DNA from 2 places in the Promicromonospora sp. Marseille-Q5078 genome. Region 2 is predicted to be linked to the other one. Evidence: riboswitches for the same ligand, from Rfam matches in the RefSeq annotation. Region 2 holds a riboswitch; the other holds the start of a gene.
The links. Region 2 has a riboswitch for S-adenosylmethionine ahead of ACQFYA_RS00915 (methylenetetrahydrofolate reductase). Riboswitches for the same ligand answer to the same signal wherever they lie in the genome.
Positions count from the first base shown of each region.

Region 1: it holds a riboswitch for S-adenosylmethionine, as region 2 does, so the genes downstream of both, ACQFYA_RS03285 (aminotransferase class V-fold PLP-dependent enzyme) here and ACQFYA_RS00915 (methylenetetrahydrofolate reductase) in region 2, are expected to answer to the same signal.

Region 1 is NZ_JBNPQG010000001.1:701,651-705,852, forward strand. Features, by position in the region: gene ACQFYA_RS03270 (O-succinylhomoserine sulfhydrylase) at 1-270, opposite strand, end outside; gene ACQFYA_RS03275 (rhodanese-like domain-containing protein) at 324-797, opposite strand; gene ACQFYA_RS03280 (hypothetical protein) at 1,070-1,246, shown strand; SAM riboswitch class IV at 1,610-1,726, shown strand; gene ACQFYA_RS03285 (aminotransferase class V-fold PLP-dependent enzyme) at 1,761-3,200, shown strand; gene ACQFYA_RS03290 (CsbD family protein) at 3,286-3,459, opposite strand; gene ACQFYA_RS03295 (amidase) at 3,558-4,202, opposite strand, start outside.
Region 2 is NZ_JBNPQG010000001.1:202,782-206,983, reverse strand. Features, by position in the region: gene ACQFYA_RS00935 (hypothetical protein) at 1-230, shown strand, start outside; gene ACQFYA_RS00930 (hypothetical protein) at 293-679, shown strand; gene ACQFYA_RS00925 (YxzC family protein) at 712-969, shown strand; gene ACQFYA_RS00920 (NADP-dependent oxidoreductase) at 1,259-2,158, shown strand; SAM riboswitch class I at 2,239-2,345, shown strand; gene ACQFYA_RS00915 (methylenetetrahydrofolate reductase) at 2,351-3,373, shown strand; gene metE (5-methyltetrahydropteroyltriglutamate--homocysteine S-methyltransferase) at 3,399-4,202, shown strand, end outside.

The sequences.
Region 1 (4,202 bases), 500 kb from region 2:
CGCGTAGCAGGCCTCGGCGCCCTCGAGCAGGCGCAGGCGCTCCTCGAACGTGTGCACCGTCGGGTTGCCGTACCGCGAGTACACGAAGCGCGACAGGTCGCCGGAGAACGAGGCCTCGGCGTCGGCGGCGGTGTCGTAGACGTAGCCCTGTGTGAGGAACAGCGCCTCCGAGGTCTCCTGGAAGTCCGTGCGCCGGTGGCCGCCGCGCACGGCGAGCGTCGCGGGGCGCGCGGTCGCGGGCAGCGGGCCCCGGCCCGACCCGCCGTGCACGACGTCGTCGGCGGCCGGCCCGGTGGGGATGTCCTGGTTCGGGTGCGCGCCGCTCACGCGCGGGACTCCGTGGTCACGCCCTCGGCGGAGTACTCGCCCCAGGGGAGCCCGCGGACCTTCCAGCCCTCGCGGTCGCGGGCGCCGTCGAAGCCGGGGCCACCCTCGAAGCCTTCGAGCACGTTGTACGCCGGGCCGAGGCCGGACGACGTGGCGAGGCGGGCCGCGCCGATCGACCGCTGGCCGGAGCGGCACAGGAAGACGATCGGACGCTCGGCGGTCACGCCCGCGGCGGCGAGCTCGGCGAGGAAGCCGGCGTTCGGGCGCCCGCCCGCCTTGACCCACTCGACGAAGACGGGGCGCTTGCCTGCCTGCGCGGTGTCGGGCACGCCGACGGCACGCCACTCGCCCTCGGTGCGCACGTCCACGAGGACGGACTCGGGGTCGCCAGCCAGCAGGTCCCAGGCCTGCTGCGGCGTGAGGTCCCCGGCGTAGCCCTCGGCGGGGCGGGGTTCGATCTGGGTGCTCATCGCAGTCCTCCCATCGGTCGTGGCGGTAGCACCCTCGTCCGTGCCGCGCCGCCGCCACGAGGGCGGCGACCGGCCCGCGGGTTGCTGCGGCGTCGACGTGCCACGTCACTCGGCCGCTCGGGATGGTCGTGGCGATCGTACGCCCGCCGTCCGCGTGCTGGTCACCCCGTCTCGCGCAGCGAACGAGGGCGTCCTCCCGGGCGGCCACCCGCGGCCGAGGGTAAAGTCTCCGCCAAGTAATCGGCACGGGTTCACGACGACGGAGGTCGACCATGGCGCTTCTCGACACCCTCAGGCGCTGGTTCCGGCGGGAGCGCCAGGAGCCGCTGGAGCGCCCCCGCGACCTGCCGCCGCCCCGTGAGGGCGGACGCCCCCACGAGGCCCCGTACGCCCAGGGCGCGGACAACGCGCTCGGCTGGCGCGACGGCGGCGGGGCCAGCGGCTTCTGACCTCGGCGGGCCCGTCGTCTGTTCGCACCTCGTCCGGTCGCCGAGGAGTGCGAGCGGCGCACCGGCCGCGGATCATGGGGAGCGAACCTCGACGGTCGGGAGGTCGCCATGTCGTTCTTCACGAGGATCCGAGGATGGTTCCGACGGCGCCGCGACCGGAGGCCGCAGGAGCCGCACCGGTACCTGCCGCCCGAGGAGCGTCCCATCGACCCGCGCTACCACCCTGGGCAGTACCCGCTGCAATGACCGCAGGAACGGTCGGGCGCTCCGTGCGAGCGCCCTTCGGGGGCGCGCCGTCCCACATGTCAAGAGGGCGCGGCTCGCCGCTTGACACCGCCGGACCTCCTCCGGACGATGGTCACAGGTCAAGAGCGCCAGCGACAAGCCCCGGCTCGCTGGCCGGCAACCCTCCTCTCGCGGCGGGGTGCCCCGGGTGACGACCTGGCCCCGCGCCGTCCGGCGCGCGGGCAAGCGCGGGGAGGCACCTCCCCGGCACGACCGAGGAGGACCACGCATGACCACGCTCACCACCGCGCCCGCCCCGGCGCCTCTCGCCGCCCCGGTGCACGACGTCGCGCCCGTGCTGCCCGTCGTCGGCGGCGACACGCTCGTACCACTGGTCGACGGCCGCCAGGTGCCGTACGCCAACCTCGACGTCGCGGCCTCGGCCCCCGCCCTGCAGGCCGTGGCCGACCGCGTCACGCGCGTGCTGCCGCTGTACGCCAGCGTGCACCGCGGCGCCGGCTACCTCTCGCAGGTCTCGACCGCCCTGTACGAGACGGCCCGCCGCACCATCGGGTCGTTCGTCGGGGCCCGGGACGACGACCTGACGATCGTCACCCGGAACACCACCGACTCGCTCAACCTGCTCGCGGGCTGCGTGCCCGCCGACCCGGTGACGGGCGAGCCGGGCCGCGTGCTCGTGCTCGACATCGAGCACCACGCCAACCTGCTGCCCTGGCAGCGCGTCACCGACGCGACGGTGGTGACGGGCGGCCCGTCCGTCTCCGCGACGCTGGCGGAGATCGAGGGCGAGCTGGCCGCCGGGGTCGCCCACGGCCGCCCCTACGCGCTCCTCGCACTGACCGGCGCGTCCAACGTCACGGGCGAGGCGCTGCCCGTGGCGGACGTCGTCGCCGCGGCGCACGGCGCGGGCGCGCGGGTCGTGCTCGACGGCGCGCAGCTGGTGCCGCACCGCCGCTTCTCCCTGGCCGAGACCGGCGTCGACTACGTCGCGTTCTCCGGCCACAAGACGTACGCGCCGTTCGGCGCCGGCGCGCTGGTCGGCCGCCGCGACTGGCTCGACGTCGGCACGCCGTACCTCGCGGGCGGCGGCGCCGTGCGCCGCGTGCGCACGACGCGCACCGAGTGGCACGAGGGGCCGGCGCGGCACGAGGCCGGGTCGCCCAACGTCATCGGCGCGGTGGCGCTCGCGGCCGCGTGCGACGAGCTCGCCGCCCTCGACCCGCAGGTCGCCGGCGAGCACGAGGACGCGCTGCGGCGCCGGCTCGTGGACGGCCTCGGCGCGCTGGACCGGGTGGAGGTCGTGCACGTCTGGGACGACGCCGTCGACCCGGTGGGCGTCGTGACCTTCACCGTCTCCGGCTACGACCCGGGCCTGGTCGCCGCGTACCTGTCGGCCGAGCACGGGATCGGCGTGCGCGACGGGCGGTTCTGCGCGCACCCGCTGCTCGGGCGCCTCGGGTTCGACGCCGGCGCCGTGCGCGCGTCGGTGGGCCTCGGCACCGCGGGCGAGGAGGTCGAGCGGCTCGTCGCCGCCGTCCGGTCGCTGGTCGACGAGGGGCCGCAGGCGCGCTACGACGTGGTGGACGGCCTGTGGGTCGTCGTCGACGACCCGCGCCCGGTGCCCGCCGGCTCGGGGCTGGAGGGCCTGCTCGCCACGGCCGCGCTGGGCGCCGACGAGGCCTTCGGCTGCCTGCCCGACGACCTCTGACGCCGCGGCCCTCGCGGCCCGGACACAGGCCCGGACAAGACGACGGGGCGCCACCGTGCGGTGGCGCCCCGTCGTCGTGAGCGGGTTACTTCTTGAATGCGTCCTTGGCGTCGTCCCCCGCCTGCTTGAGGTTCGCGCTGGCCTGCTGGGCCTTGCCCTCGGCCTCTTTCTTCTCGTCGTCGGTGAGCTTGCCCGTAGCCTCTTTGACCTTGCCCTCGCCCTCTTCCGCGAGGTGCTTGGCCTTGTCTCCCAGTCCCATCGGGGCTCCTTCCGTCGTCGAACGACCTCGAGAACCGACGGTAGGCGCCGGGGCGCGGTCTCGCACCTGGGCGTCCCGGCCGGCGGGCCTGCGCCCGCTCACCAGACCGGCGGGTGCCGGTCCGCCCAGCGCAGCCGGTCCTCGAGCTGCGCGGCGAGCGCGAGCAGCGTCGCCTCCCCGCCGGGGCGGCCGATCAGCTGGACCCCCATGGGGAGGCCGTCGTCGGTCGGTCGGGTCGGCACCGTGATCGCGGGCAGACCGGCCACGTTGAGCATCGACGTCCACGGCGTGTACTGGCACTGCTGCTCGAAGTTGCGCTCCGGGTCCTCGGGGTCGAACCAGCCGAGCGGCCTCGGCGTCATCGCCAGGGCCGGGGTCACGACGGCGTCGAACCGCGACACCTGCGCCACGAGCCGGCGCTCGAACCCGGTGAGCGCCCGCAGGGCCTGCGCGAGCTCGCGCGCGGGCACCTGCCGGCCACGGCCGATCAACCAGCGGGTGAGCGGCTCGAGCCGGTCGAGGCGTGCGGGGTCGTCGAGGGGCACCGCCGACGCGCCGGCCATCCACAGGGTGCGGAACGCGGGGCCGTAGGCCGGGTCCGGCTCGAGGGCGAGGTCCTCGAGCTCGTGCCCGAGCCCGGCGAGCTCGCGGACCCCGGCGTCGAGGGCGGCGCGTGCGGCGTCGGACGTCGTGATCGCGTAGAAGTCGTCCCACGCGGAGTCGGTCGTGACGGCCACCCGGAA
Region 2 (4,202 bases):
CCGACTCACACCACGGCCTGCAGATCTCGTGGGACGAGCTCGTCGAGCTGGTTCGCCAGGCGGAGGACGTTCACGACCTCGTGGCGACCGGTCACCGAACACCCGTCGAGGCCACGATCGATCCAGCTCCCGGGGTCTATCCCGGATGCGTTGCTGTCGTCGAGATCTTCGACAGCAGCACATACCGTGTCGGGTGGGACGCCGAAGCGGCAGCCGGCATCGAGGGCTGAGGTCACACGGCTGCGCCACGTCGCCACCCCGACGAGGTCATCGACTTCTTGAGGAGCAACCCGTGAAGGGCGCATTCATCGTGTCCACCGACGACGACCTGTACGCGCAGGTCGAGCGCGCCTTGGTCGAACGGGGCGGACGGGCGACGGCGGATCGAGTCGTGCAGGTCGCTGACGACGACGGTGTGCTGTTCACCGTGTTCGGGGACCTCGAGGACGGGTTCGTCGACGATCTCGCTGCCGGTGCCGACGAGACGCGGGGTGAGTTCACCGACGTCCCCGAGCTGTCGCCGTCCGCCACGTGCTGGGCGGAGTGCAGCTCCGCAGAGGCCTTCGTCACGTGGCTCACGGTCGTCGCCGACGCCCGTGCCGGGGCGACCTGGGTGCTGGACGGCGACGGGGTGCTCTGGACCTCCCCGGCCCTCGACCCCGCCGGGCTCCGCCTCTGACGCCGCAGGAACTTCACGGGAGCGTTCTGAGCATGGAATCCACTGACCGATCCACCGTCGACTCCACGCTGAGCGCGCTGGCCAACGGCTCGCTCGCCCCGGACCAGGCGGCCGACTGGGCCATGACCACCCTGCGCGAGACGGACGACGACGAGGACGTCGACGACGCCGTGATGGATGCCCTCGACAGGCTCTCCGGTGCGGACCTTCTGTCGGGTCCCGGGACGTATCTGCACGGGACGGCGGACTTCCGGACCTGGCTCAGCGAGTTCCGCGCCGCGGCGTCCTGACCTGCGCACGCTCGTCTCGGACGCCATCCCTCCTGGTACCTGCGCTCACGACCTCGTGGCGACCGGTCACCGCAAACCCGCCGAGGCCACGATCGATCCAGCTCCTGGGGTCTACCCGGATGCGTTGCTGTCGTCGAGATCTTCGACAGCAGCACCTACCGTGTCGGGTGGGACGCCGAGGCGGCACCCGGCGTCGAGGGCTGAGGTCACACGGCTGAGCCACGTCGCCACCATGGACGACGCGATCGCCCGAGGCGGTCACGTCGACATCCCACCCGAGGAGGATGACGTGCTCGCGATCGTGTTCGAGACGTTCGGCGGCCCGGAGGTGCTGCACCCGGCCGAGGTGCCCGCGCCCGAACCAGGTCCGCGGCAGGTGCGCGTCCGCGTGGAGGCGGCCGCCGTCAACGGTTGGGACACGACGCTCCGCGCGGCGCCTGTCCCGGGCATGCGCCCGCCCGCGTTCCCGGTCGTGCCGGGGCTGGAGGTCGCGGGGGTCGTCGACGCGCTCGGCGCGGAGGTGACGGGCGTGGCGCCGGGCGACCGCGTGGTGGGCTTCACCGGCCACGGGTACGCCGAGCTCGCGCTCACCACCGTCTTCGCCCGCGTCCCGGAGGGCCTGGCCTCGACCGACGCCGTCACGCTCCCCGTCGCGGCGGAGGCCGCGCAGCGCGCGCTGCGCCGGCTCGGCGTCGCCGCGGGAGACACGCTGCTCGTGCACGGGGCGTCGGGGTCGGTCGGCGAGCTGGCGACCCAGCTCGCGGTGCGCCGCGGCGCGCGGGTGATCGGGACGGCCTCGGCGCGGAACCAGGACCGGGTCGCCGCGCTCGGCGCGACCCCCACGACGTATGGCGCGGGCCTGGTCGAGCGCGTGCGCGCGCTGGCCCCCGACGGGGTGGACGCCGTCCTCGACACCACCGGCGCGGGCGTGCTGCCCGACTCGATCGCGCTGCGCGGCGGCACCGACCGGATCCTCACCATCGCGGACGACGACGCGGACGAGCTCGGCGTGGAGTTCAGCTCGCGGTCCGAGCGGGACGCCGGCGAGCTCGCCGACGCGGTCGCGGCGATGGCCCGCGGCGACCTCACGACCACCGTCGCCGCGGTGTTCCCGCTGGCCGACGCACCGCGCGCGCATGCCCTCGTCGAGACGGGACACCCCGGCGGCAAGGTTGTCCTGGTGCCCTGAGCAGGGCGTTCGCCCCGGGCGTGTCTCAGCAGGCGGTCGCATCCTCGCCCGCATGGCGGATGGTGCGTACGATCGAGGTCCAGCCATCCAGAGCGGCCGAGAGTCCTGGCTCGTCGACGCCGCAGCAACCCGTTCTCCGACGGAAGCCTCCCGAGGACGAAGGTGCTCACGCCAGGATCGATGGAGTGACGCATGGTCGCAGAGGCATCTCTTCCGCCCACCCCGGCGCAGCCGGCACGCCCGACGGTCTCGTTCGAGCTGATGCCGCCGCGCCGGCCCGACGCCGCGCCCAAGTTCTGGGAGACGGCGCGCCGCCTGGTCGCGACGCACCCGGACTTCGTGTCCGTCACGTACGGCGCCGGCGGGGGTGACCGGGCGACCGCACGCCAGGTCGTGGCCGGGCTGCTCGAGGGCACGCCCGTCCTGCCGGTGGCCCACCTGACCTGCGTGGGCGCGTCCCGCGAGGACGTGTCCGCCGTCATCGACGACTTCCTCACCGCCGGCACGCGGGCCTTCCTCGCGCTGCGCGGCGACCCGCCCAAGGACCAGCCGGACTGGCGGCCCGCCGCGGACGGCGTCGAGTCGTCGATCGAGCTCGTGCACCTGCTGCGCGAGGTCGAGGCGCGACGCTGCGCGCACGACGCGAGCACCGCCCTGCGCGGGGCCGCGCGCCCGATGACGATCGCCGTCGCGACGTTCGTCGACGGCAACGTGCAGGCGGGCACCACCCGGTCGCAGGAGGTCCGGCGCCTCCTGGAGAAGCAGCAGGCGGGGGCGAGCTTCGCCATCACGCAGCTGTTCTACGAGGCCGACTCCTACACCGACTTCGTCACCGAGGCCCGCGCGGCCGGGGTGACGATCCCGATCCTCGCCGGGCAGCTGCCCACGACCGAGCCGCGCCGGCTCCGTCGCGTCGAGGAGCTCACCGGCGTCCGCGCGCCCCGGCACCTGCTGGACGCGCTCGACGCCCTGCCGGACCCGGAGGCCCAGCACGCCTACGGGACGGCGCGCGCCGTGGAGCTCGCCCAGCGCGTGCTCGACGCGGGCGCCCCCGGCATCCACGTGTACACGTTCAACAAGTACCGTCCCGCTCTGGACCTGCTCGAGGGTGTCCACCTCGGCGGACCGGTGTCGTCCGACCAGCCGTCGGACCGCACGGACCTGGCCAGAAGGCCGTGGGTACCGAGCATCCCGACCCAGGCTCCCGCTGTCTGACCGGAGCCCGACCTCTGGAGTGCTCATGTCCACCACCCCCACCCCCGCGTTCCGCGGCGGCACGATCCTCGGCTACCCGCGCATCGGCCGGCGCCGCGAGCTCAAGAAGGCCGTCGAGTCGTTCTGGGCCGGGCGCACCGACGCCGTCGACCTCGAGGTCACGGCCGGCGCGCTGCGCCGGGAGACCGCCCGCCGCCTCACGTCCCTGGGCCTGGACCCCGACGACGGGTCCGTGCCCGGCGCGTTCTCCTACTACGACCAGGTGCTCGACGTCGTCGCGCTGCTGGGCGCCGTCCCGGAGCGGTTCCGCGACCTGCTCGACGACGAGGACGGCTCGCTCGAGCTCGACGGCTACTTCACCGTGGCCCGCGGCCGCGGCGAGGACGCGCCGCTCGAGATGACCAAGTGGTTCGACACGAACTACCACTACCTGGTCCCCGAGATCAGCGAGACGACGCCGGTCTCGTTCGCCGACCATCGCGTCGTGCGCGAGTACGCCGAGGCCAAGGAGGCCGGCGTCACGACGCGCCCCGTGCTCGTCGGCCCGGTGACGTTCCTCGCGCTGTCGAAGGCGGCCTCCGAGGCGGGCGACGGCTTCCGGCCGCTCGACCGGCTCGACGACGTCGTCGCCGCGTACGCCGACCTGCTGCGCGCGCTGGCCGCCGTCGGCGCGCCGTGGGTGCAGCTCGACGAGCCCGCCCTCGTGTCCGACTCGGTCGACGTCCCCGTCGAGGTGCTGGACGCGGCGGTCGAGCGGGCCTACCGCGCCCTCGCGACCGAGCTCGCGGTCGGCACGGACGACGTCGAGGGCGAGCGCCCGCGCCTCCTC